One region of the Bradyrhizobium sp. SMVTL-02 genome, then DNA from elsewhere that is predicted to be linked to it. Evidence: riboswitches for the same ligand, from Rfam matches in the RefSeq annotation. Region 1 holds a riboswitch; each other region holds the start of a gene.

Region 1 (7,833 bases):
AGTGCCGCGTCTTGAGCTGCACCGTCTCGTCGCCGGAATTGGTGATGACGATGGTGTACGACCAGAAATAGCGGGAGCGGTCGGCCGACGACTGCTCCGGAACAAAGTTCGGCTCGACGGTCACTTCGATCTGGCGGGTCACGGCGCGGTACATGGCTGCCATCATACCGAAATCCGGCGTCGGAACCAAACCCCGAGGCGGTTTTGGCGACATCGTGCCGCCAGAATTGGCGAGGAAGTACACCCCAAGGGATGACATCCCCAGGGGGGAGACACCCCCATGTGATCCGGCCGCTTTGCGAGATGACGGCCGGACCGGTACACTCCTTCAACGTCGCGATTTGGGTGAGGGTTTTTAGGCCCCGATGACCATTGCCGACCAAGTGACGGGATCGAGCATCGCAGGAACCGCCAAACCTGCGGAGCCGCGTGCAGCCGCCATCACGCTGCCCGCCATCGGCGAGCGCGAACTCCGCCTTGACCTGTTCCGTGGGCTGGCGCTGTGGCTGATCTTCATCGACCATCTGCCGACGAGCCTTTTGACGTGGTTCACGATCCGCAATTACGGCTTCAGCGACGCCACGGAGATCTTCATCTTCATCTCCGGCTACACCGCCGCCTTCGTCTACGGCCGCGCGATGCTGGAGGGTGGCGTCGTCATCGCTACCGCCCGCATCCTGCGGCGGGTCTGGCAGATCTACGTCGCGCACGTCTTCCTGTTCACGATCTTCCTCGCCGAGATCTCCTACGTGGCGACCCGTTTCGAGAACCCGCTCTACACCGAAGAGATGGGGATCATGGACTTCCTCAAGCAGCCCGACATCACCATCGTGCAGGCGCTGCTGCTGCGTTTCCGTCCCGTCAACATGGACGTGCTGCCGCTGTATATCGTCCTGATGCTGGCGCTGCCCGTGATCCTGTGGTCGATGCGCTGGAAGCCCGACGTCACGCTCGGCCTTTCCGTCGTGCTCTACGCGGTGACCTGGGAATACGATCTCTACTTCTCCGCCTATCCGAACGGCTTCTGGGCCTTCAATCCGCTGGCCTGGCAATTGCTTTTCGTCTTCGGTGCATGGTGTGCGCTCGGAGGTGCGCGGCGCATGTCGCGTATTTTAGCGTCGCCGGTAACGATGTGGATCTCGATCGCCTATATCGTGGCGGCGTTCTACGTGACGCTGACCTGGTATCTGCCGCACCTGTCCCATCTGATGCCGAAGCGGCTCGAGCAATGGATGTATCCGATCGACAAGACCGATCTCGACGTTCTGCGCTTCACGCATTTCCTGGCGCTGGCCGCGCTCACGGTGCGCTTCCTGCCGCGCGACTGGCCGGGCCTGAAATCGCAGTGGCTGCGGCCGCTGATCCTGTGCGGCCAGCATTCGCTCGAGATCTTCTGCCTCGGCGTCTTCCTCGCCTTCGCCGGCCATTTCATCCTGGCCGAGGTCTCCGGCGGCGCAGCCATGCATGCGCTGATTAGTCTCTCCGGAATCCTGGTCATGTGGGGCGTTGCCTGGGTGATTTCGTGGTACAAGCGCGTGGCTGACAAGAGCGGTGCGAAAACCAAAAACGCCGTCGGCAACGCCGATCTGGCGGGAGGGGGCTGATGAAGGCGAAGGTTCTCCTGAGCCTGATCCTGCTATGCGGTGGCCTCGCCGCGCCCCAGGCGCGCGCGGACGATGCTGCGCCTGCCGCTGCCGCCGCGCCCGCAGCCTGCGAATTGCCGTCCTATCTCCTCACCAGCGAAAGCCAGCTTCCCAAGGTTGCCGAGGCCGTCAAATCTGGCAAACCGCTGGAAATCCTGGTCATCGGCAGCCGCTCGACCACGATTCCGGCCTCCGAGGACGCCTCCTATCCGGCGCGCATGCAGGCCATCTTGAAGGAGAAGCTGCCACCCTCGGAGGTCGTGCACGTCTCCGTAGAAATACAGAGCAAGAAAACAGCAGAGGAGGCGGCCACCACCTTCGTTAAGCTGATGGAAGCAAAAAGGCCTACTTTGGTCATCTGGCAGACCGGGACCGTGGATGCTATCCGAGCCATCGATCCCGATGAGTTTCGCGGTGCTGTGACCGAGGGGGTTGCCGCGCTGCAAAATGCAGGGGCTGACGTCGTGTTGATGAATTTGCAGTACAGCCCGCGCACAGAGACCATGATCTCGGTGCCGCCCTATCTCGACAATATGCGGGTGGTGGCGCAGGAGCACGACATCCCGCTGTTCGATCGTTTCGCGATCATGCGGCAGTGGAATGACCAGGGTCAGTTCGACCTGTTCAGCCCGTCCCACGGGCCGGAGCTGGCGAAACAGGTCCATGATTGCCTTGGCCGGGCGTTGGCACAGTTCGTGTTTGACGCAGCCCATCTGGGGCCGGCCCAGCAGCAAAATTGAGGTCTAGCGTTAATGAGTTCTCTCCGCCCTTTTTGCCCGACGGCATGGCTGGCTATATCAGCGGCGGCAGCGCTGCTGTTGCTGACGCCGGTGTCGCAGTCGCGCGCGCAGGCGCAAGCCGCGCAGACGACGCAAGCGCCGGCGCAAACCGCTGATCCCGCTCCCGCCTCGCGTTCCCAGACCACGGGCGCCGTGACGTCCCCCGAGCAGCGTGGCATCACCGCGCGCGCCATCGACAAGGTCAAGCAGGCCGCCAAGTCTGCCGGCGATATCTTCAACCGCGTGCCATGCCTGCCGCCGAAGGGCGGCTCGAAGACGATGGGCTCGCTCCCTCATGTCGCGGCCAAGCTCGCGGCCGGCCAGCCCGTCGTGATCGTCGCGTTCGGCTCGTCGTCGACCGCCGGCTACGGCGCGAGCTCGCCCGATTTCAACTATCCGAACCGTCTCGCCGCACAGCTGCGCCGGCACTATCCGACCGCCGACATCACCGTCGTCAACGCCGGCGTGGGCGGCGAGGATGCGCCGGAGATGATGAAGCGCCTTCAGACGCAGGTGATCGACCTGCATCCGGACATGGTGATCTGGCAGGTCGGCACCAACGCCGTGCTGCGCAATCTCGATCCCGGCGATACCGCAAAACTGGTCGAGGACGGCATCTCCCGCATCCAGGCCGCCGGCGGCGCCGACATCGTGCTGGTCGATCCGCAATATTCGCCGGCCGTCAATCAGCGCAAGGAGAGCGCCGGCAGGATGGTGAAGCTGCTCGGCAAGGTCGCCGAGCTCCGCCACGTCGGCATCTTCCCGCGCTTCGAAGTGATGCGCGACTGGCACGAGAACCAGTCGATCCCGGTCGAGAGCTTCGTCATCGCCGACGGCCTGCACATGAATGACTGGGGCTACGCCTGCTTCGCCCAGCTGCTCGGCGACGACATCATCCGCTCCGTCGGGCAGATCAAGCTCGGGGTGAACGTGCCGGCGGATGTGAGGACGTATCGGCCGATGTGACGGCTCTTACCTGCTCCCGCCAGGGGAGGGCAAGGAAGATCACGCCTTCTCCAGCGCCGCGGTGATATCCTCGATCAGATCGTCCGCATGCTCCAGCCCCGCGGAGAAGCGGATGAAACCCTCGCTGATGCCGAGCGCGGCGCGGTCTTCCGGCTTGAGGCGCTGATGCGTCGTGGTGGCCGGATGCGTCACGAGGCTCTTGGCGTCGCCGAGGTTGTTCGAGATCTTCGCAAGCTTGAGCTCGTTGAGCACGCGAAACGCTGCCGCCTTGCCGCCCTTCACCTCGAAGCCGACGAGCGTCGAGCCGCCGCGCATCTGCTTCTTCACCAGCGCCGCCTGCGGATGATCGGCGCGGCCGGGATAGACCAGGCGCGAGATCTTCGGATGGCTCGCCAGCACCTCGGCGACGCGCGCTGCCGTGTCGGTCTGCGCGCGCACGCGCACGCCCAGCGTCTCCAGGCCCTTGAGCAGGACCCAGGCGTTGAACGGCGAGATCGACGGGCCGGTCTGGCGCATGAAATTGTGCAGGTGCTCCGCGATGAAGGCTTCCGAGGACAGGATGATGCCGCCGAGACACCGGCCCTGGCCGTCGATGTGCTTGGTCGCGGAGTAGACGACGACGTCGGCGCCGAGCGCGAGCGGGCTTTGCCAGATCGGCGTTGCGAACACGTTGTCCACGACGAGGCGCGCGCCGCCGCTGTGCGCGATCGCGGCGATGCCGGGAATGTCGAGCACATCGAGCGTCGGGTTGGTCGGGCTCTCCAGGAAGAACGTCTTGGTGTTGGGGCGAAGTGCGCGCTGCCACTGGTCGAGATCGAGGCCGTCGACCAGCGTGGTCTCGATGCCGTAGCGCGGCAGGAGGTCCTGGATGACGTAGAGGCACGAGCCGAACAGCGCGCGGGAGGCGACCACGTGATCGCCGGCCTTCAGCGGTGCCAGGATCGCGGTCGTCACTGCGGCCATGCCGGTTGCCGCGGAGCGGGCGGCTTCGGCGCCCTCGAGCTCGATCATGCGGCGCTCGAACATCGCAATGGTCGGGTTGGAGTAGCGCGAATAGATGAAGCCGGGGTCCTCGCCCTTGAACCGCGCCTCGCACTCCTCGGCGCTGGCATAGACATAGCCTTGCGTCAGGAACAGCGCCTCCGACGTCTCGCCATATTGCGAGCGCAGGGTGCCGGAATGGACCAGGCGGGTTTCGGGGCGGTAGGCAGCAGGCGACTTCGACATAGGACCCTCCGACGTGACCATTGGAGCGAAAACGGTCACAAAAAAACCGGCCTGGATATCTCCACTGGCCGGGATCACAGAGGTCCCCGGCCTGTTTAGCGATTTATTTAACGTGGCTGCAAGCCGGCCGGCTCAAATCACCACGGGATAAGTGATGCTCATATTCCGCAATGCCCTTTCCGTCAAGGCGTCCATCGGCTAGCCCTGAAAGACTCGTATTTTCCGCATGTCCGGATGCTCTGACCCCAGATGAGGACCCCCGGTTGAGTTTCACGGTCGCCGCCGATGCCAATGGAATCCTGCCCGACCGCATGATCGCGGCGATGGCGGAGGCGGGTCTCATCCTGCCGGCCTACGACTTCGTCGAAAGCCAGATCCAGCCGGCGAGCCTCGATCTGCGTCTCGGCGACATCGCCTATCGCGTCCGCGCCAGCTTTCTCCCCGGGCCCGGCGCCACCGTCGCCGAGCGCATCGACGAATTGAAGCTGCACGAGTTCAGCCTCGCCGACGGCGCGGTGCTAGAGACCAACTGCGTCTACATCGTGCCGCTGCTCGAGAGCCTCGCGCTGCCGCCGGAAATCGTCGCAGCCGCAAATCCGAAGAGCTCGACCGGCCGGCTCGACGTCTTCACCCGCGTGATCGCCGACGGCACCCGCCGTTTCGACATGATCGGCGCCGGCTATCACGGCCCGCTCTATGCCGAGATCAGCCCGAAGACGTTTCCGGTGCTGGTGCGCGAGGGCTCGCGTCTCAGCCAGGTGCGCTTCCGCACTGGGGACGCCATCCTCAACGCCGACGAGCTCGATGGCTTGCACGCCGCCGAGCGCCTCGTCGACATCGCCGATGCCGATCTCTCCGGCGGCGTCGCCGTCTCCGTCGATCTCTCCGGCGAGAAAGGCAATGGCTTCGTCGGCTATCGCGCCAAGCGCCACACCGGCGTCGTCGACGTCGATCGCCGCGCCGGCTACGCCGTGGAAGATTTCTGGGAGCCGATCTCGGCCCGTCCCGACGGCAGCCTGATCCTCGACCCCGGCGAGTTCTACATCCTCGCCTCCAAGGAAGCCGTGCAGGTGCCGCCCGATTACGCCGCGGAGATGGTGCCGTTCGATCCCTTGGTCGGCGAATTCCGCGTGCACTATGCCGGCTTCTTCGATCCCGGCTTCGGCTATGCCGGTGCGGGCGGGCTAGGATCGCGCGCCGTGCTCGAAGTGCGCTCGCGCGAGGTGCCGTTCATCCTCGAGCACGGCCAGATCGTCGGCCGCCTCGTCTACGAGAAGATGCTGGCGCGCCCCGATGCGATGTACGGCCAGCGCATCGGCTCGAACTACCAGGCGCAGGGTCTGAAGCTGAGCAAGCATTTCCGGGTGTAATCCGGGCTACGACAGAAAGCGCCTCCGGTTGCGCCACTCCTCGCGCAATGACACACTCCCGCAAAACAACAAGCCGGGAGCGATCATGACCGCCGCAACTGACGCCGCGCAGGAAGCCGAATGGAAGCGCTGGCGCGCGGTCGCCGATCTCTACCACGCTTACTTCACCGGCCTCATCCTGACCGTCGTCACGCGCCGCGGCACTGCGGATGCGGCGGAGTTCGTGTTCCGTGTCTTCCGCCGCCAGCAGCAGGAGCGCTTCCTGCCGGGCTTGCAAAAGCTCGGGCTCAGCCATCTGCCGCCGGCGGTCGCCGCCGCGCAATATCACTATCTCTCCAACTGGATCGGCGGCGTGCATGTCGAATACATGTACGAGAGCGACCGCAAGGCCTGGATCCGCTATCCGCCGCCGCGGTGGATCTGGAAGGGCAGCGCGATCTGCGGCGTGCCGGGCGAGGTCAGCCGCGCGATGCTGCGCGGCTGGCACGCCAACAATGGCGTTGCGCTCGGCGATCTGCGCCTCGGCTTCGTCTGCACCAAGCAGAGCGTCGACGGCCAGGACGGGCTCGAAGGCTACTATCACCAGTACGACCATCCGCTCGAGCCCGATCAGCGCCTGGTGTTCGCGCGGCATCTGGAGGCGCCGTTGTTCGATGCCAGGACCGCACCGGCATTGCCGGTCTCGAGCTGGCCGAAACCACGACTGGAAAAGGCCTATCGCAACTACGCGATGGAATATGTCCGCACCGCCGCGCCGGTGATGGTGCAGCAGCTCGGCCCCGAAGATGCCGGCTATCTCCTCCACCTCACCGGCAGGCTGATCGGCATGCAATATTTCGACGAGGTCGCCGCGGCGCTGTCGATGACCCGCGGTCGCGCGCGCGAGTTTGCATCGTTTCTCAATGCTCTGTTCGCCGCGCAGGATGATGCCGCCGAGATGACGCAGTCCGAAGGCGCGTTCGAACTCCGCCAACAGAACTGGAAACTGATGGACGACGTGCCCGATTATCACCCCGCCTGCGCAAAGGTGCTGGAGGGATTGTTTGAAGGGCTGGCCGCAGGTTGCGGACGACACATCGGCGTGCAGATGCGGCCGGCCGCGGGTGGCCGTCCGCCATTGGTCTGGACGATCGGGTAAGCGACAGTGTCGCCGTGCTTTGCCTCTGCCCGCGTGCGGGGAGAGGCCGGAATTTGCGACAGCAAATTCCGGGTGAGGGGGACTCTCTGCGAGTCCAGTTGCCACCGTCGTTGCGGAAGCGGCCCCTCACCCCAACCCTCTCCCGTAAGAACGGGGAGAGGGAGAAGAGGGAGAAGAGGGAGCCGCAATTCCACGCGCTGAAATGCGCTGCCGCAGGGCACGCCTGCATCAGGCGCAGGAGGAATCGGCGATTGCCGTGCTAACAAGCCTCTCGCTGCGCCTTTCGCGCGAACAAAGTCATTGGCACACCGAGTGATTGCTGCGCCGCAAATGGCGCCTGCGTCCGGGAGAGGACATGTCCGACATCGCCGAGATCCCGGTCGATGAGCAAGAGCGCCCGTTGCCGCCGCCCCCGCGCCCCGTGAGGAGCGCGCTGGTGGACGGGCCGATCCTGCGCACGCTGCTCTCCCTCGCCTGGCCGAACGTGATCGCGCTGTCGGCCGGCACCTGCACGGTGATCGCCGAGACCTCCTATATCGGCCGGCTCGGCGTCGAAGCGCTGGCCGCGATGGCGCTGGTCTTTCCGACAGTGATCCTCACCATGACCATGTCCGGCGGTGCCATGGGCGGCGCGGTCGCTTCCGCCATCGCACGCGCGCTCGGTGCCGGCGACCGCGAGCGGGCCGGCACGCTCGCCATGCACGCGATGC
Region 2 (7,833 bases), 2.1 Mb from region 1:
GGGGCACGACGAGCTGGTGATTATCGTCAGAGTTGCTGGTGCTCTCGCCATTGGCGCTATGATCGGGTTCGAGCGCACATTTCATGGACGCCCGGCAGGTTTTAGAACGCATTCCCTCGTCTGTATCGCGTCAGCCATTCTCATGATCGTTACGGTTTATCAGCACCAGTGGATGACATTACTTGAACATGACGCCATCCGCACTGACCCGACCCGTATGGCGCAGGGCATCATGACCGGCATTGGATTTTTGGGAGCTGGCGTCATTTTCAAGGAGGGACTTACTGTCCGCGGATTAACAACGGCTGCATCCATTTGGGTGACGGCAGCTATTGGTATTCTGGTTGGAATCGGGTTCTGGTTTGCGGCGTTTGTTGGCGCCGTCGCAACCCTCATGGTACTCGCGCTGTTCAGGGTCATCGAGGCTCGATTGCCGAGCGAGTTCTATGCCCATCACATGTTACGCTTTGCTCGGGATAAGGTGATGGGCGAAAGCGAAGTCCATAAGATGATTGGCGATCACGGCTTTACGATTGCCAACCTGTCATCGCGACTAAGCGAGGGCGGGCAGCAGTTCGAGTACCGGATGACCATTAAGAGCCGCGACAGGCTCAATGCCGAACGACTTGCCAAACATTTGCGCGGCTTGCCCGAGGTTGTTGAGTTTCGCATTACTCCCACCGGCGATTAGGATCGTGGGCCCGAGCGCGAAGCGCCCGCCGATTTTTGGCGGTCAAACTGCCTATGATGCGCCCCCTTCCTATGGTAGCGTTGGCATGGGGGTACGCGCTGGCCAGCGAGTACCTCCCTCTAACTTAAACCCTGCCTCTTCTTGGGAGGCGGGGTTTTTCCGCGAGCAGATCGGACGCCACGAAAGCCGCCGCGCCGAGACGATTAAGGCGGCTTACCGGCCGGTCAAGCGGTCAAGCACGCTTCACTTCGGAAACAACTTGTCTCGGATGTATCGCGAAGTCGGCGTCAGCCTGATTCCTCGTGGCTTGCACCAGACCGCCTTATCAATCTCCTTCTTGTCGCCAATCTTCAGGGCGCCCCCCGCGTCCTTAGCTAAGAAGATTGCGTCACTCATCTTGCGACCGGACCGCCGGTTCTTTGCCTTCACTTCCTTCCAGAGCTTCACCGGGCCCAGCTTGAGCTTCGGCAGTTCTTCCCTGATCTCTCGGCGGAGGCACTTCCTTTCACTCTCACCTGCACGCTTGCGACCGCCCGGAAACATCCAGAGCTTGTCGCGTCGTCGTCTGACCAGGAGGACGCGGCCCTTCTTTGCGACGACAAGTTTTGAAGACTTCGCCATTTCTCTTTTGTATCGATTTGGCAGATCGGCATCAGTCTAGACCGTCTGGTTCGACCAGCAATGATCGGCGTCACCCCGCGCCCGTATTATCACGGAGCAACCCAACACTGACCGCGCGTTTAGGTGGCGCTATGCCTACGCATGCTCGGAATCCTCTACATCCTCCAAGAGCCCATGTTCTGGGTGGCATTGGCTTTTGGGCTGGCTCCGATCGTCATTGGCGTCATCATCCTGTGGCTAAGCGGCCGAGGTCGCCAGTGACACGTTTCCGTTTCGCCGAACGTGGTTTTTCTCGCAGCCCGGGAACAAATGTGCACTTTTGCACTTAACCCGCTAGCTTCCACTTAGGGAGGTGGAACCTATGGGGAAACGAAGTGCCCACCGCCGAATACTATTTGAAGCAAGCTGAGATCGCATCACGGTTGGCATTAGCAGAATCGGACCCGGAGAAAGCCCGGGCGATGCACATTATGACGCTAGACCTCTTCGATAAAGCGCAAAGGGCTCTGGTCAAAAACACCCCCACTCTGCCAGGGAGTCGCGCGCAGCCCCCTACCATCGAACGGCAGTAAGGCCACGTTCAGCACTCACGCCTTTGCAATCCAGCCGAAGACAAAAAGGAACGCTCCAGCCCACTCGAGCTGGAGCTTAGTTTTGGTATTCAACTGGCCACAGTGGCGCTAGTTCCCTAACGAGCAACCGCTCCTAATCTCTGTCCGCCCGACCCGCTTGCGGCCGCGGCGGCACGCTTCAGTTCTTCAATCTTGGGACCGTGACAATGCAAAATTCCGATTCGCCTTCGGCTCCGGTCGCCGTCTAACCAGTTCAACAAGTGCTATGCAACACACCGGCGACAAACGGCCTCAGCTGCGCCTGGCGCCGGTGTCGCTCGGGTCATGATCGCAGACTGGCAACTGACCCAATATCTCCGATCCACCTCAAGAGCTGACGACCGGAATTGCGCTCCGGGCGAGTCAACATTCGCAAAATGAAAAGAGGCCCTGACGCGCCCGGCATCAATTTCTAGTCCGGCACTGCTAATCGCAGCGGCGGATTCTGCGGACCGAACCGTCGTCGCGCTCGATCGTGACGGTGCGGCAACCACCGCGATATCCGCGATCATACCCGTGAGCGCGATAAGCGGGTCGATCGTACTCTCGGTAGTACCGCCGCTCCGGGCCCACTCTCACGCCGCCGAGTGGAGTATCAACCTCAACTTGAGCTGACGCGGGTGCAATGGAGATCGGCGTGGCGAGAGCGAAGCCAGCGACCGCCAGTACACCGGTCAATAGCAGAGTTCTCATACGAGTTCCTCCTAAGTAGTTGCACTTGCTCTCCAACACCGCAAGCAGGGGCAAGGTTCCTGCACGAAATCAATCCAAACGGCGAGCGGCGGTTGACCTAGGCAGCCTTTAATCATCGCTCGATGCGGCAATCGCTTCATACTGATCTTTCACCGCTCGGTAGCATTCGCAAACAGCCTCGTGCAGAAGATCTACATTCAGAAGGTGTATTTTGCCTCGCTTATATTCGATCAAACCGGCCTCGTGGAGCGTTTGAGCGGACAACGTGACACTCGTCCGTTGCACACCAAGCATCTCGGCCAGGAATTCTTGGGTAAAGTCGAGAGTGTCGCTACCGGCTAAATCCCTTGCCCGCAGCAGCCATCGGCAGAGCCGAGCCTCGACTGTGTGCGACGACATGCAGGCCGCTGATTGTTGTGCCTGCATGAACAGAGCTTGTTCATGGCGGATGAGTGTCGAAAGCATACTCACGCTTTGCAAGGCAATCGAAGCAAGATCACCGATGTCGCATACCAAGCTGCTGCCAGCCAATTGCACGATCGCTTGGTTCAGTGATTTTCTCCCGTCCAGCGCCGCCGATGCGCCAAGCACACCGTCAAGCCCGACCATCGCCGCCTCGACAGACGCCCCGGAACTAAGGTCAACCACCAGTGAGATGACGGCACCCGTCGGAAAATAAACTAGGGTGATGGGCTGACCGGTTTCATAAAGAATTTGCTTCTGTCGAAGCTGCACGCTTTTCAGATGAGGCTGGAGCGCCGCCGCGTCAGAGGACGACAAAGCATTGAGCAAACGATTGGCGAAATCGGCCATGGACCGCACTCCCACAGGCGGGAGCGCAATTGGTCTCTCAGCCACTGACGCCTGCGGCTCTGGGCCCGTGTCAGTGATAGAAGGCAATTCGTCAGAATGGTCGTCGTTCCTATGGTCAGGGAACCTCTGTTGGGTAGCCGACTTAGCAGCTAACGACACCGATAACTGCGGCGGCTTACTCTTGGGGTCGATAGGTCACTACCCAGCGCGTCTCTTGCCATAGCTCTATGGCGTGTCCATCCACCAACTGCTCAATACTGCGCTTGGCTTCCTCGTCATTGTCGCAGACAAGGTCGATGCGTTCCTTAATATGCCCGTCGTGACCGATGATGTAGGCGTAGTATCCGCTGGTCATGGCGTTATTTCGGACGCTGCAAGCCCGGGGACTTAAGCCAATCGCTTATGCGTGAAGCAGTTTCGGCTTGCCGAGCTCGCCGCATGAGCAACTCGCGGGCCGTGCTGCCTACCGCTTCCTTTTCGGCTGCTGCCTTAAATCGCTGAGCTTCTTCCGCAAGCCGCTCTTCGAAGGTTAAATCATGCTTTATGCGCCGCCGGGTTGCTCCCATGGCCAGTCCTCGCAAATGCTGATTGAGGGCCGGCCATTTAAGATGCAGCTCTGATCTTTGTCTGTATGGTACCCGACACTCCCTATCCGGCCACTGCATACGTTCGCGCGTAGCGCTCCACGCATGCTATAATCCGGTGTGTTTAATTCGAATTTTTCAATTCGCAAAGTATGCAAAGTATGCGGTCCCGATGCTCTATGTGCTGGACCTGGCTCGCATAGAAGTTGGCGAGGAGTCTCCGCGCTTCCGTCACGTCCGCTCCAAGACGCGTGAGCTCCGCAACACGCGCCTCCTGCTCCGCAACATGGCGCTCACCTTGGGCAACGTGCCGCTCGGCTTCCCTTAGGTGTCTCTGAAGCATGTCCCGGTCCATAAGACAGTCTACAGCAAATCGCGAAACGGTGGGTGGCTAATCGGTTGGAAGTCGGCTTCGGGTCATTCGCGCGCGCCGAGTGATTAGCACGTCCGGCGGAATCCGACAGGTCGCCGCTTGCCACTGCGCTCGAAGATATGCCTGGGTAACTGGTACCGGTACCTGGTCGCTCTCAATCCCGGCTATCGGCCCCGGGGGGCACCCCCACCCCTCAGTAACAGCTGCCAGCACCATCTACGGGTCTCGATCCGGCCTATGCCGGCGGCAATCTGGAATTTGACTTGGTTTGCAAATGGGCTATCTGTGAGGGTGCATCCTGAGAGGGCCTGACGGCCCCGCCAACCAGCCTTGACCGGCAACGGTGGCACGACGATGTGGCCCACATGGGCAACAGTAGGTCGCCAGTCCTCCAGATGCATGTGCCATCTTGGAGGATTTTTTATGTTGCAGTCTCGACGAGGATTTTTGATCGGTGCCGGCGCCCTGCTGAGTATCCCTCCATTGCGGGCCGCCTTGTTTGACGAACGCGATCGCGCGGCCGCACCGCCGACGAGCGGCGTGCCGTGCGCCAGGAGAGAAGCAAGCCGCTGCTCGACGACATGCACGCCTGGCTGCTACGCGAGCGAGAAACCCTCTCGCGCTCCTCCGAGGTCCTGAAACCCATGAATTACATGCTCAGGCGCTGGGCCGACTTTGCCCGCTTCCTCGACGATGGCAGGATCTGCCTCAGCAACAACGCCGCCGAAAGAGCGTTGCGCGGCATCGCCTTGGGAAGGCGCAATTGGACCTTCGCCGGCAGCCCGCGCGGCTCCGACCGCGCCGCCATCATGCTAACGACGATCACGACCTGTCGTCTTAACGATGTCGACGCCAAAGCCTGGCTCGCCGACGTCCTCGCCCAATCGCCGATCTTCCCGCTTCGCGTTTGCACGAACTGCTGCCTTGGGAATGGAAGCTCCTGCGTCAAGCCGACAAGCCCACCGATCAGCAAGCTGCCTAACCTTCACGCAGGGCTATCATAGCGCTACCCGGCCCCCGCGCGCATGCGTCAATCAGGCGGTCTCCGTCGTATGCGTACCGTGGAGGCGAGGCAGCGCCGCTGAAAAGAAGTGTTCATAGGCCATCACCAGAGATCTCCGCCTAGTTTTGCTCAACGACCAGGACTTCGCCTGTTTGAAGATTCGCCGAGCCAATCCGATCCACCAGAGCCCTTCAGGACCTTGAACGGGCGGCCGGCCCTCGGGAGGGAAAGGACCGGCGGCGGGGGAGCCCGGCGAGGTAGAATGGCCAGACGTATGCCGAGCCCAAGCTTCCTTTCAGGAAATCGTGACAGATGCGGATGCACGATGTTTGACGAACCACTTAGGACCTCCCCAACGCATGTAATGACGCTCGGGCCGATACGGATCGCAGGCGTCGCAATGAGCCTTCTCACGCTGCTCGCGACGTCGCTCGCCCGTCGCCGCAGCGGTGCCATCGGAGATCGAATTACGATCATGATGACCTCAATGGGGCCTACCGAGCACGAAAGCGAACGGGACGACAAACAGCTCTTCACCAAGGTCGTCTATGACGTGCAAAACCCAACTACGCCAATCTTCGATGCTTCGCCCCATGGTGAGTGATCTCACGACAGAGGCCGCGCGATCTCGCGCCTCAGCAAGATCTTCCACCACGGTGCCGCAGCTATCAACCAACTCCTCTTTGCTGTTGGAGCAGTGGAAATACACCTGGGTCATGTCCAGCCTCCTTCTAGCATCACTTCGTTTTCAAGCACCGCCTCGCTTTGGGCGTCAGCAGCAGCGCGAGCCAGCGCTTTCTCAGTATCAACGCGCGAAGCCTTCTCCGCCCGCCGCTCGTAGTTCTCGGCAAGCACCTTAAGTTGATATGCAATCGCCTGGTCAGTCATGGTCTTGGCCACGCGGAGCAAACTATGTGCAGTTTTCAGGCATTCCGTGGCTCGCCGTGAGATATCTATGGTCATGGTGCCCTCACGCGGTTCGCGGCGTTCTGGGCCAAGGCTGAAGCCGGGGCAGCCAGTCATAATCGCATGCCCGGCGAGCCTTGAAACGATCGACGCACTTCGTGGAACAAAGCGGAGTTTGCCAAGAGTAGTGCCGGACGAGACCAAATCTGCCGGCGCATACTGCGCAACGCGTGGCGTTACCGTGTCTTGGATTTTCGGAGTGCTTCACCATGGGTGTCTCCTCTTTCATTGGGCCATAATGCGCTCAGAGGGAGGGAATTGCTCGTTATGTTCTGTAAGCCAGCGTTAGTCGTTGCGAGACGTTGTGATTTCGCTATATGGGAATCGGGTTTGCGCGACAGTCGGCGGGTGGAACGCAACCGCTAGAGCGGTTCACGGATTTATTGAATCGGAAGGGATTCCGGGTCTGGGACGAATATGATTCAAGATGCTGGCTGGGCTGGAGGCCAGCATCCGATGGTCCGACCAATTTCCAACGATTTGCGTAAGCGTGCGGTATCCGCTGTTGCCAAAGGTGAGAGCTGCCGATCTGTGGCGGAACGGTTTGGCGTTGCTGTCTCGTCAGTTGTGAAGTGGTCACAGCGTTATCGAACGACCGGCTCGGTAGCGCCCGGCAAGATGGGTGGTCACCGCAAGCCTGTGCTTGATCCGCACCGCGCCTTCATCGTCGAGCGGATCACTCAGACGCCGCACCTGACGCTGCATGGTCTGAAGGCGGAACTGGCAGCCCGTGGGGTCAAGGTCTCACACAATGCGGTCTGGCTGTTCCTGCGCCGGGAAGGGCTGCGGTTCAAAAAAAACACTGTTCGCCCTCGAACAGGCTCGCGCCGACGTCTCTCGTAGGCGCTTGCGTTGGCGAGCCTGGCAGGCCGGGCTCGATCCGGGCCGGCTCGTCTTCATCGATGAGACCTGGATCAAGACCAACATGGCCCCTTTGCGAGGCTGGGGACCCAAAGGGGCGCGCCTGCGCGGCTTCGCTCCGCACGGTCACTGGCGTACCCTCACATTCCTCGGCGCGCTCCGCCATGACCAACTCACGGCACCCTGCGTCTTCGATGGCCCGATCAACGGTGAATGCTTCCGTGGTTACGTAAAGCACATTCTCCTGCCAACCCTGCGTGAAGGCGACATCGTCATTCTCGACAATCTCGGAAGCCATAAGTCGAAAGCCGTCAGGCAAATGATCAAGGCTGCTGGCGCCAGACTCTGGTACCTGCCGCCATACTCGCCCGACCTCAACCCAATCGAACAGGCCTTCTCCAAGATCAAACACTGGATGCGGCAAGCTCAGAAGCGCTCAATCGAGGAGACTTGGCGCCATATCGGTCACCTCGTCCAAGACATCCAGCCTCGCGAATGCGCCAACTACTTCGCCAGCGCCGGTTATGCTTCAATCAAAATGTGAAACGCTCTAGCAGGAATAGCTCGTGCGCGACGGACACAGCACCTATCCGTTTAGGCAGCGAGTCATGAAGCTG
Region 3 (7,833 bases), 970 kb from region 1:
GCGGGTGCGGGTGAAGTGATCGAACAGTGCTTCGCCGTCGCCGCGCCGGATCGCGCGGGTCAGCTTGGCAAGATCCTCGGTGAAGGTGCCGAGCATCTCCAGCACCGCTTCCTTGTTGGCGAGAAACACGTCGCGCCACATCGTCGGATCTGATGCGGCAATACGGGTGAAGTCGCGGAAGCCGCCGGCTGAGAATTTGATCACCTCGGACTCCGTCACCTGCGCCAGCTCGTCGGCGGTGCCGACGATGGTGTAGGCGATCAGATGCGGCAGATGGCTGGTGATCGCGAGCACGAGGTCATGATGATCCGGCGTCATCACCTCGACCTTGGCGCCCATCGCCGCCCAGAAGGCGCGCAAGTGAGCGACGGCCTCAGTGTCGGTACCCTCCGGCGGCGTGAGAATGCACCAGCGGTTGATGAAGAGCTCGGCGAAGCCGGAATCCGGCCCCGAATGCTCGGTGCCCGCGACCGGATGTGCCGGCACGAAATGGACGCCCTGCGGCAGATGCGGCGCCATGTCCCTGACCACCGCGCCCTTGACCGAGCCGACGTCGGAGACGACAGCGCCCGGCTTCAGATGCGGCGCGATCTCCTGCGCCACCGGCCCGCAGGCCCCGACAGGAATGCAGAGGATAACGAGGTCGGCGTCCTTGACGGCCTCCGCATTGGTCGCCACCACCTGGTCGACGATGCCGAGCTCGATCACCCGCGCGCGCGTCCTCTCCGAGCGCGCGGTGGTGACGATCTCGCCAGCCAGGCCCTGGAGCTTCGCAGCGCGCGCGATCGAGCCGCCGATCAGGCCGAAGCCGATCAGCGCGACGCGCTGGAAATGCGGTTTCGCGCTCATTTGCCGGCCATGAATTCGCGCAAGGCATCGACGACGAGGCGGTTGGCCTCTTCGGTGCCGATGGTCATGCGCAGGGAATGCGGCAGGCCGTAGTTCTTCAGCGCGCGCAGAACGAGGCCGCGCTTGGTGAGGAAGGCGTCGGCGTCGTCCGAGGTCCTGCCGTTGTCGGTCGGGAAGTGGATCAGCACGAAATTGGCAACGCTCGGCGTCACCCTCAGGCCGAGCTTGGTGATCTCCTCGGTCAGCCAGTTGCGCCAGGTCTCGGTGAACTGCTTCGACATCGCCTGATGGGCGGTGTCCTCGATCGCGGCGACCGCGGCATACATCGCCGGCGTCGACACGTTGAAGGGACCGCGAATGCGGTTGACCGCGTCGATGATGTGCTCGGGCCCGAACATCCAGCCGACGCGCAGCGCGGCGAGGCCGTGGATCTTGGAGAAGGTGTGCGTCACCACGGTGTTCTCGGTGGTCGCGACCAGCTCGATCCCCATTTCGTAATCGTTGCGCGAGACGTAGTCGCAATAGGCGGCGTCCAGCACCAGCAGCACGTGCGAGGGCAGGCCGGCGCGCAGGCGCTTGACCTCGTCGAACGGAATGTAGGTGCCGGTCGGGTTGTTGGGATTGGCGAGCCAGACCAGCTTCGTCTTCGGCGTGACCACCTTGAGGATGGCGTCGACGTTGCAGGTGAGGTTGGTCTCCTCGGCGATCACGTTCCTGGCGCCGACCGCCATGGTCGCGATCGGATAGACCAGGAAGCCGTGGGTGGTGGAGATCGCCTCGTCGCCCTGGCCGAGATAGGTGTGGGCGAGCAGGTTGAGGATCTCGTCCGAGCCGGCGCCGCAAATGATGCGGTTCGGATCGAGTCCGAACGAGCGGCCGATCGCTTCGCGCAGCACGCGCGAGGTGCCTTCGGGGTAGTCTTCCAGATGATCCGCCACGCGCTTGAAGGCCTCGATCGCCTTCGGCGAGGGCCCGAACGGCGTCTCGTTGGCCGAGAGCTTGAACACCTTGCGGCCCGGCTCCGGCACCGGGGTCTTGCCGGGCGTGTAGGGCGCAATATCGAGAATGCCGGGGTTCGGCACGGGGCGGGACATCTTCAACTCCGGAGTGGCTTAGGCGGTACGCGATTTACGATTTCGACCCGGTCGGGGCCACCGTATAGCGCGTTGCGTGGCTGCCGACGAGGGCCGTGGAGCGCACCGAGGCCCCCGCCTCGATCAGGGCAGCCTTGATCTTGTCGATGCTGCTCGCAGCCGTGACCGAGACCAGCAGCGCCGCGCCGTCGAAGGCGGTGTCGGGCACCGCCACGATGTCGGCCAGCGGCGACAGGGTGCGCGCAACCTCGGCATTCCACCCTGATACGCGCACGCTGAATGTCTCGACCTCGGTCACCAGGGCGCTGTCGGCGACGCGCGAGATCGCGAACACCGGCAGCGCGGCCGGATGGTCGGCGCGCTCGACGAAGGGCATCCGCGCGATGATCTTCGGTGCGCCTTCTGCCTCCAGCTCGAGCCACCACGGTGTGCGGCTGGAGGTCGCCGAGACCAGCGCCAGGTCGCCCTTGGATTTCGCCACCGCCTCGACCGCAGCCTGCGCGCTGAAATGCGCGACATAGGGCACCGTGAAACCGAAATGGAAGCGGACCGAGTCGCGCATCGCGGGCTCGCTCACCGAGATGTCGGCGTGCACGGAGAACGGCGCCTGCACATAGGTGAAGGTCGAGATGATGACGCGCCAGATGCTCTCGACGGTGTCGAGCGGCAGGATGCCGCGATGACGCTGCACGATCTCGCGCATCATGGAGGCCTCGCGCGCCGGGCGGAAGGCCGAGCCGACCTCCTGGGTCTGCTTCACCTGGATCAGGCGGTCGATGATGTCGCCGCGCTGCATCAGCAGGCGATGCATGCTCTCGTCGATCGCATCGATCTCCTTGCGCAATTCCTGCAGTGATGGTGGCGCGGGCGGACGTTGGGACATATCTGACAGGACTGTTGAGAGGCGTTCCAATGCGGGCCGGCCAAAGAGACTGGTAGGGTCCGATCCGCTGCGATCGACGTCCTGATTAGGCAGTCAGGGCGACGAAAGCAAAGAGAAATGACGGCCTGTTCGGCCGGCGAGGCAGGGACGAATTTGGCTGATCCGGACCGCGACTTGACGAAAACCGCCCAAGCCGGTAGGTTTTTGCCTGTTCCGTGGTCATTTGAGCCGGCCGGCTTGCAGCCACGTTAAAAAACTCGCTAAACAGGCCGGGGACGCTTCCGATCCCGGCCGAACCTATCGTTCAGGCCGGGTTTTTCATGGCCTGATGTCAGCGACAGTCGAGCGGCAGTCGCAAACGAGGTCGATGATGGTTGTCGTCAAGTCGATTCCGAGCCCGGCGATCAGTACCGACGATCGGTCGCATGAGGCGGATCACCCGAGCTCGCTCATCGCGCATTTCGGCGCCGAGCAGCCATTGCCGCTCGATTGCGGCGTCGATCTCTCCCCGTTCCAGATCGCCTACCAGACCTATGGCGAGCTCAACGCCGACCGCTCCAACGCGATCCTGATCTGCCATGCGCTGACCGGCGACCAGCACGTGGCCAATGTGCATCCCGTCACCGGCAAGCCCGGCTGGTGGGAGACCCTGGTCGGCCCGGGCCGCCCGCTCGATCCCGACAGGTACTTCATCATCTGCTCCAACGTGATCGGCGGCTGCATGGGCTCGACCGGGCCCGCCTCGATCAATCCCGCCACCGGCAAGGTGTGGGGTCTGGAATTCCCCGTCATCACCATTCCGGACATGGTCCGCGCGCAGGCGATGCTGATCGACCGGCTCGGCATCGACACGTTGTTCGCTGTGGTCGGCGGCTCGATGGGCGGCATGCAGGTGCTGCAATGGACCGCGGCCTATCCGAGCCGGGTGTTCTCCGCGCTCGCGATCGCCTGCTCGACGCGACACTCGGCGCAGAACATCGCGTTTCACGAGCTCGGCCGCCAGGCCGTGATGGCCGATCCCGACTGGCACAATGGCGGCTATGCCGATCGCGGCATCCATCCGCATCGCGGCCTCGCTGTGGCGCGGATGGCGGCGCACATCACCTATCTCTCCGACGCCGCGCTGCATCGCAAGTTCGGCCGGCGCATGCAGGATCGCGACCTGCCGACCTTCTCGTTCGACGCCGACTTCCAGGTCGAGTCCTATCTGCGCTACCAGGGCTCGTCCTTCGTCGAGCGCTTCGATGCCAACTCCTATCTCTACCTGACGCGCGCGATGGACTATTTCGACATCGCCGCCGACCATGACGGCGTGCTGGCAAAGGCGTTCGCAGGCATCAAGACCCGCTTCTGCGTCGTCTCCTTCACCAGCGACTGGCTGTTTCCGACCTCGGAATCGCGTGCGCTGGTGCATGCGCTCAACGCCTCGAGCGCGCGGGTGTCGTTTGCCGAGATCGAGACCGATCGCGGCCACGATGCCTTCCTGCTCGACGTGCACGAGTTTTTCGACATCTCCCGCGCCTTCCTGCAATCGGCCGGCAAGGCGCGCGGATTGAATGGCTGTGGTGGCTAGGATGTCAGTGCAGGAAGTGCTGCCGCTCGGCGGCGTTGCGGCCGGGCAGTCCGGCCAGGTTCGCGCCGACCATCTGCTGGTGGCCGAGATGGTCAAGCCGGGTTCGAAAGTGCTCGACGTCGGCTGCGGCGACGGCGACCTGCTTCAACTGCTCGAGGCCCGCGGCATCGATGGCCGCGGCATCGAGCTGTCGCGCGAGGGCGTCAACCGTTGCGTCGCCAAGGGCCTTGCGGTGGTGCAGGGCGACGCCGACACCGACCTCGTCAATTACCCCGACGACGCTTTCGACTACGTGATCCTGTCGCAAACGCTGCAGGCGACGCGGCAGCCGAAGGTGGTGCTGGAGAATCTGCTGCGCATCGGCCGCCGCGCCATCGTCTCGTTCCCGAATTTCGGCTTCTGGAAGATGCGGCTGCAGCTCCTGATCGGCGGCCATATGCCGCGCACCGAGAACCTGCCCGCGACCTGGTACGACACCGCCAATATCCACTTCTGCACCATCAAGGATTTCGTCGAGCTCTGCGACGCGATCAACGTCAAGATGGAGCGCGCCGTGGCGCTCGATCTCTACGGCCGCCCGGTGCCGCTGAACCTGCCCTGGTGGGTGTGGAACATGTTCGGCGAGCAGGGCGTGTTTCTACTCAGCCGCGGCGGGGGCAAATAGCCTTCCGTTCGCGCTCCTCAATATGAGGAGCTGAGGTCTGTCCACCGTCATTGCGAGCGCAGCGACGCAATCCGGAATGCGTCCGCGGAAAGACTCTGGATTGCTTCGCTGCGCTCGCAATGACGGAATACCTGGCGGCGCCTAATGCGCCGCCAGCGACCGCGGATCACGCACCGGCCATCGTCCCGCCTCAACCAGCGTCACGAATCGCTCCACGCTCTCGTTGAACAGCGCGGGCTCCTCGAGATTGAGCACGTGGCCCGACTTCGGAAACATCGCGAGTCCTGCGGCCGGCAGGTGCTTCTTCAGGAACAGGCTCGCTCCCACGCAGGGATCGTCCTCGTCGCCGCAGATGATCAGCGCGGGCGTCGCCACCTTGGCGATCGCATCCGCCATCGTGTAGATCGAGGGCCGGCCGCCCTGGAAGCCGCGCATCGTGTTGGCCGAACCCTTCGCATCGTGCCGCGCCAGCGCGGCGTAGAAATCGGCATGGCCGCGCGGGTCCTTGACCAGGAAGGGGATCCGGCTCGGCGCCTCGCGCGTGACCTTGGCGACCTCGGCAGAGCCCAGCGTCTCGAACTGCTCGGCATTGGCGCGGCACTGCTTGCGCCAGGCCTCGAGATTCTCGAGCTCGGAGCCGGAGCCGACGCCGGCCAGCGTCATCGACAGCGCGCGATGCGGCGCGTTCAGGCCGATCTGGAGCGAGGAGTAGGCGCCCATCGAGAGCCCGACGAGATGCGCGCGCTCGATCTTGAGATGGTCGAGCACGGCCAGCGCGTCGGTGTAGAAATGCGTGTAGGTGTAGACCTCGCCGTCAGGCACGTCCGACGGGGTGTAGCCTCGCGCCGAATAGGTGATGCAACGGTGGCCGCGCGAGAAGTAGCGCATCTGCGGCTCCCAATTGGTATAGTCGGCCGCGAACTCGTGCAGAAAAATAATCGGCGTTCCCTGACCCGCCTCTTCGAAATAGATGCGGACGTCATCCCAAGTCGTGGCGTGGGGCATTAACTGTTTCCCTCTCTTCAAGACGCCTTTGCAGGATCGCAGTTAATGTTGATGTCCGCAATGCGGCAGCTTCGCACCAGCACCGGCGCAAAATCATCGCAGCTATTCGCCGACGTTGCGTCTTTTTCTCGCCACATCCGGAAGCTTTACGCCCCGGCGGATGTCGGCCACCACACGGGCCGACGGGAAAGAGGGGTGTCAACGAAGGATGAAGAATGTTTGAGTTGTTTGCGTTCCGCCTGTCGCGTTGTGTTGTCGCGCTGGCGGTCTTCTTCGCGGCGGTTGCCGCATTGGTTTCTCCGGCCTCGGCGCGGCCGCATCATCGTCACAGCGCAGAGCGGCACACTCACGCGCACCACGCCAGACATCATCACTATCGCGATCATGCAAGCAGCTCGCGCTTCGAGCGCAGCGTGGCACAGTTGCAGGCGGGCTCCTTCGCCGACACGCATGCCAGCTACGATCCGAATGCCAACGCCGGCGGTGCTGGCATGAGCGCCGGCTTCGGCGGCGGTTCGGGCGTCGTGTCCGAGGCGCGCCGCTATCTCGGCGGCAATCCGACCGGGCGCGGCAGCCTGTGGTGCGCGCGCTTCATGAACATGGTGCTGGAGCACACCGGCCATCGTGGCACCGGCTCGGACATGGCGAACTCGTTCGCGCATTACGGCACGCGCGTCTCCGGCCCGCAGGTCGGCGCCATCGCGGTGATGTCGCGCGGCCGCCGCGGCGGCCATGTCGGCATCATCACCGGCATCGATGCGCAGGGCAATCCGGTCATGATCTCAGGCAACAGCGGCAACCGCGTCCGCGAGGCGCCGGTCTCGCGCGGCCGGATCTATGCCTATGTGATGCCGAACTGAGGCCTCACCCCGTCATTGCGAGGAGCCCGCGCAAAATTGCGAAGCAATTTCGCGCGGGCGACGAAGCAACCCAGACTGCCTCGGCGGATAGATCTCTGGATTGCTTCGCCGCGCTCGCACTGACGGAGGATGTTGAGCCGACATCGGTTCACACCAACCTTGGCTGCTCCACCGCAACCGCATCGCCCACCCCGATCTCGCCGTCGGCGACGACCTCGGCATAGATGCCGCAATCCATGTGGCCGAGATGGCGCGAGAGCGTCGGCGGGATCTCGAGATCGCGCTTGGCCGTCACCGGGTCCACATTGGTGGCCGGACAGCGTACGATGCGCTTGACCACCTTGAGCCTGGCCTCGCCGATCGCGAGCGTCTGGCCGACGAGGTCGAGCTCGGACCAGGCCGGCCAGCCCTTGACGTACAGATTGCCGCGGAAGCGCAGCGGATGCACGGCAGTGCCGCCGAGCATGGCCTCGATGGCGCGGACGCTGTCGAGGTTGATGATGGACAGGACCTTGCGGGCCAGGTCGGAAAAGCTGTGATCACGGCCCGAGAGCACCTTCGGCGGGCCCTTCAGCTCCGGCTGGAAGTTCTCGGTGAAGTAGGCCTCGATGGCGGCGCGCCCGGCGGCGGTCTCGAGATCGCCGCTGGCGACGATCTGGCCGTCCCTGCGGATGGTCAGGCGGTTGGTCGCGTCCTCGAAGCGGCTGTCGAGCGAGGCCAGGCGCTCATTGCGGGCCAGCATCAGGAACAGGATTTTCGGCTTCCATTCGGGTGCCTCGGGATCGAACCCGCTCGGGCCGTTCTCGATGGCATAGCGGCGGTCGGCGGGCAGCGTCTCCCCGCGCCGCAAGCGGACTCGGGGTAGTTGCTCCGCTGTCAGGCCCTTGATCGGATAGCGGTAGAGG

What was found. A riboswitch is a leader RNA that binds a small molecule or an ion and turns the genes downstream of it on or off. The one in region 1 is predicted to bind S-adenosylmethionine.
Region 2: linked by a shared signal. The riboswitch ahead of ACNJYB_RS27530 (IS66 family transposase) and the one ahead of ACNJYB_RS37500 (O-succinylhomoserine sulfhydrylase) in region 1 are both predicted to bind S-adenosylmethionine.
Region 3: linked by a shared signal. The riboswitch ahead of metX (homoserine O-acetyltransferase MetX) and the one ahead of ACNJYB_RS37500 (O-succinylhomoserine sulfhydrylase) in region 1 are both predicted to bind S-adenosylmethionine.

The regions. Positions count from the first base shown of each region.
Region 1 is NZ_CP182469.1:7,815,704-7,823,536, reverse strand. Features, by position in the region: gene apaG (Co2+/Mg2+ efflux protein ApaG) at 1-154, opposite strand, end outside; gene ACNJYB_RS37515 (OpgC domain-containing protein) at 366-1,604, shown strand; gene ACNJYB_RS37510 (SGNH/GDSL hydrolase family protein) at 1,604-2,383, shown strand; gene ACNJYB_RS37505 (SGNH/GDSL hydrolase family protein) at 2,396-3,388, shown strand; gene ACNJYB_RS37500 (O-succinylhomoserine sulfhydrylase) at 3,428-4,615, opposite strand; SAM riboswitch at 4,690-4,769, opposite strand; gene ACNJYB_RS37495 (2'-deoxycytidine 5'-triphosphate deaminase) at 4,927-5,985, shown strand; gene ACNJYB_RS37490 (hypothetical protein) at 6,071-7,123, shown strand; gene ACNJYB_RS37485 (MATE family efflux transporter) at 7,479-7,833, shown strand, end outside.
Region 2 is NZ_CP182469.1:5,747,564-5,755,396, forward strand. Features, by position in the region: gene ACNJYB_RS27510 (MgtC/SapB family protein) at 1-691, shown strand, start outside; gene ACNJYB_RS27515 (NUDIX hydrolase) at 935-1,312, opposite strand; gene ACNJYB_RS27520 (Crp/Fnr family transcriptional regulator) at 2,725-3,429, opposite strand; gene ACNJYB_RS27525 (hypothetical protein) at 3,605-3,784, opposite strand; SAM-I-IV-variant riboswitch at 4,675-4,773, shown strand; partial or broken gene ACNJYB_RS27530 (IS66 family transposase) at 4,905-5,368, shown strand; gene ACNJYB_RS27535 (DUF6894 family protein) at 5,874-6,107, opposite strand; gene ACNJYB_RS27540 (hypothetical protein) at 6,104-6,352, opposite strand; one part of gene ACNJYB_RS27545 (IS630 family transposase) at 6,812-7,147, shown strand; one part of gene ACNJYB_RS27545 (IS630 family transposase) at 7,149-7,760, shown strand.
Region 3 is NZ_CP182469.1:6,846,018-6,853,850, reverse strand. Features, by position in the region: gene ACNJYB_RS32725 (prephenate/arogenate dehydrogenase family protein) at 1-849, opposite strand, end outside; gene hisC (histidinol-phosphate transaminase) at 846-1,943, opposite strand; gene ACNJYB_RS32715 (chorismate mutase) at 1,978-2,826, opposite strand; SAM riboswitch at 3,032-3,111, shown strand; gene metX (homoserine O-acetyltransferase MetX) at 3,197-4,399, shown strand; gene metW (methionine biosynthesis protein MetW) at 4,401-5,063, shown strand; gene ACNJYB_RS32700 (alpha/beta fold hydrolase) at 5,205-6,068, opposite strand; gene ACNJYB_RS32695 (TIGR02594 family protein) at 6,284-6,928, shown strand; gene ACNJYB_RS32690 (MOSC domain-containing protein) at 7,077-7,833, opposite strand, start outside.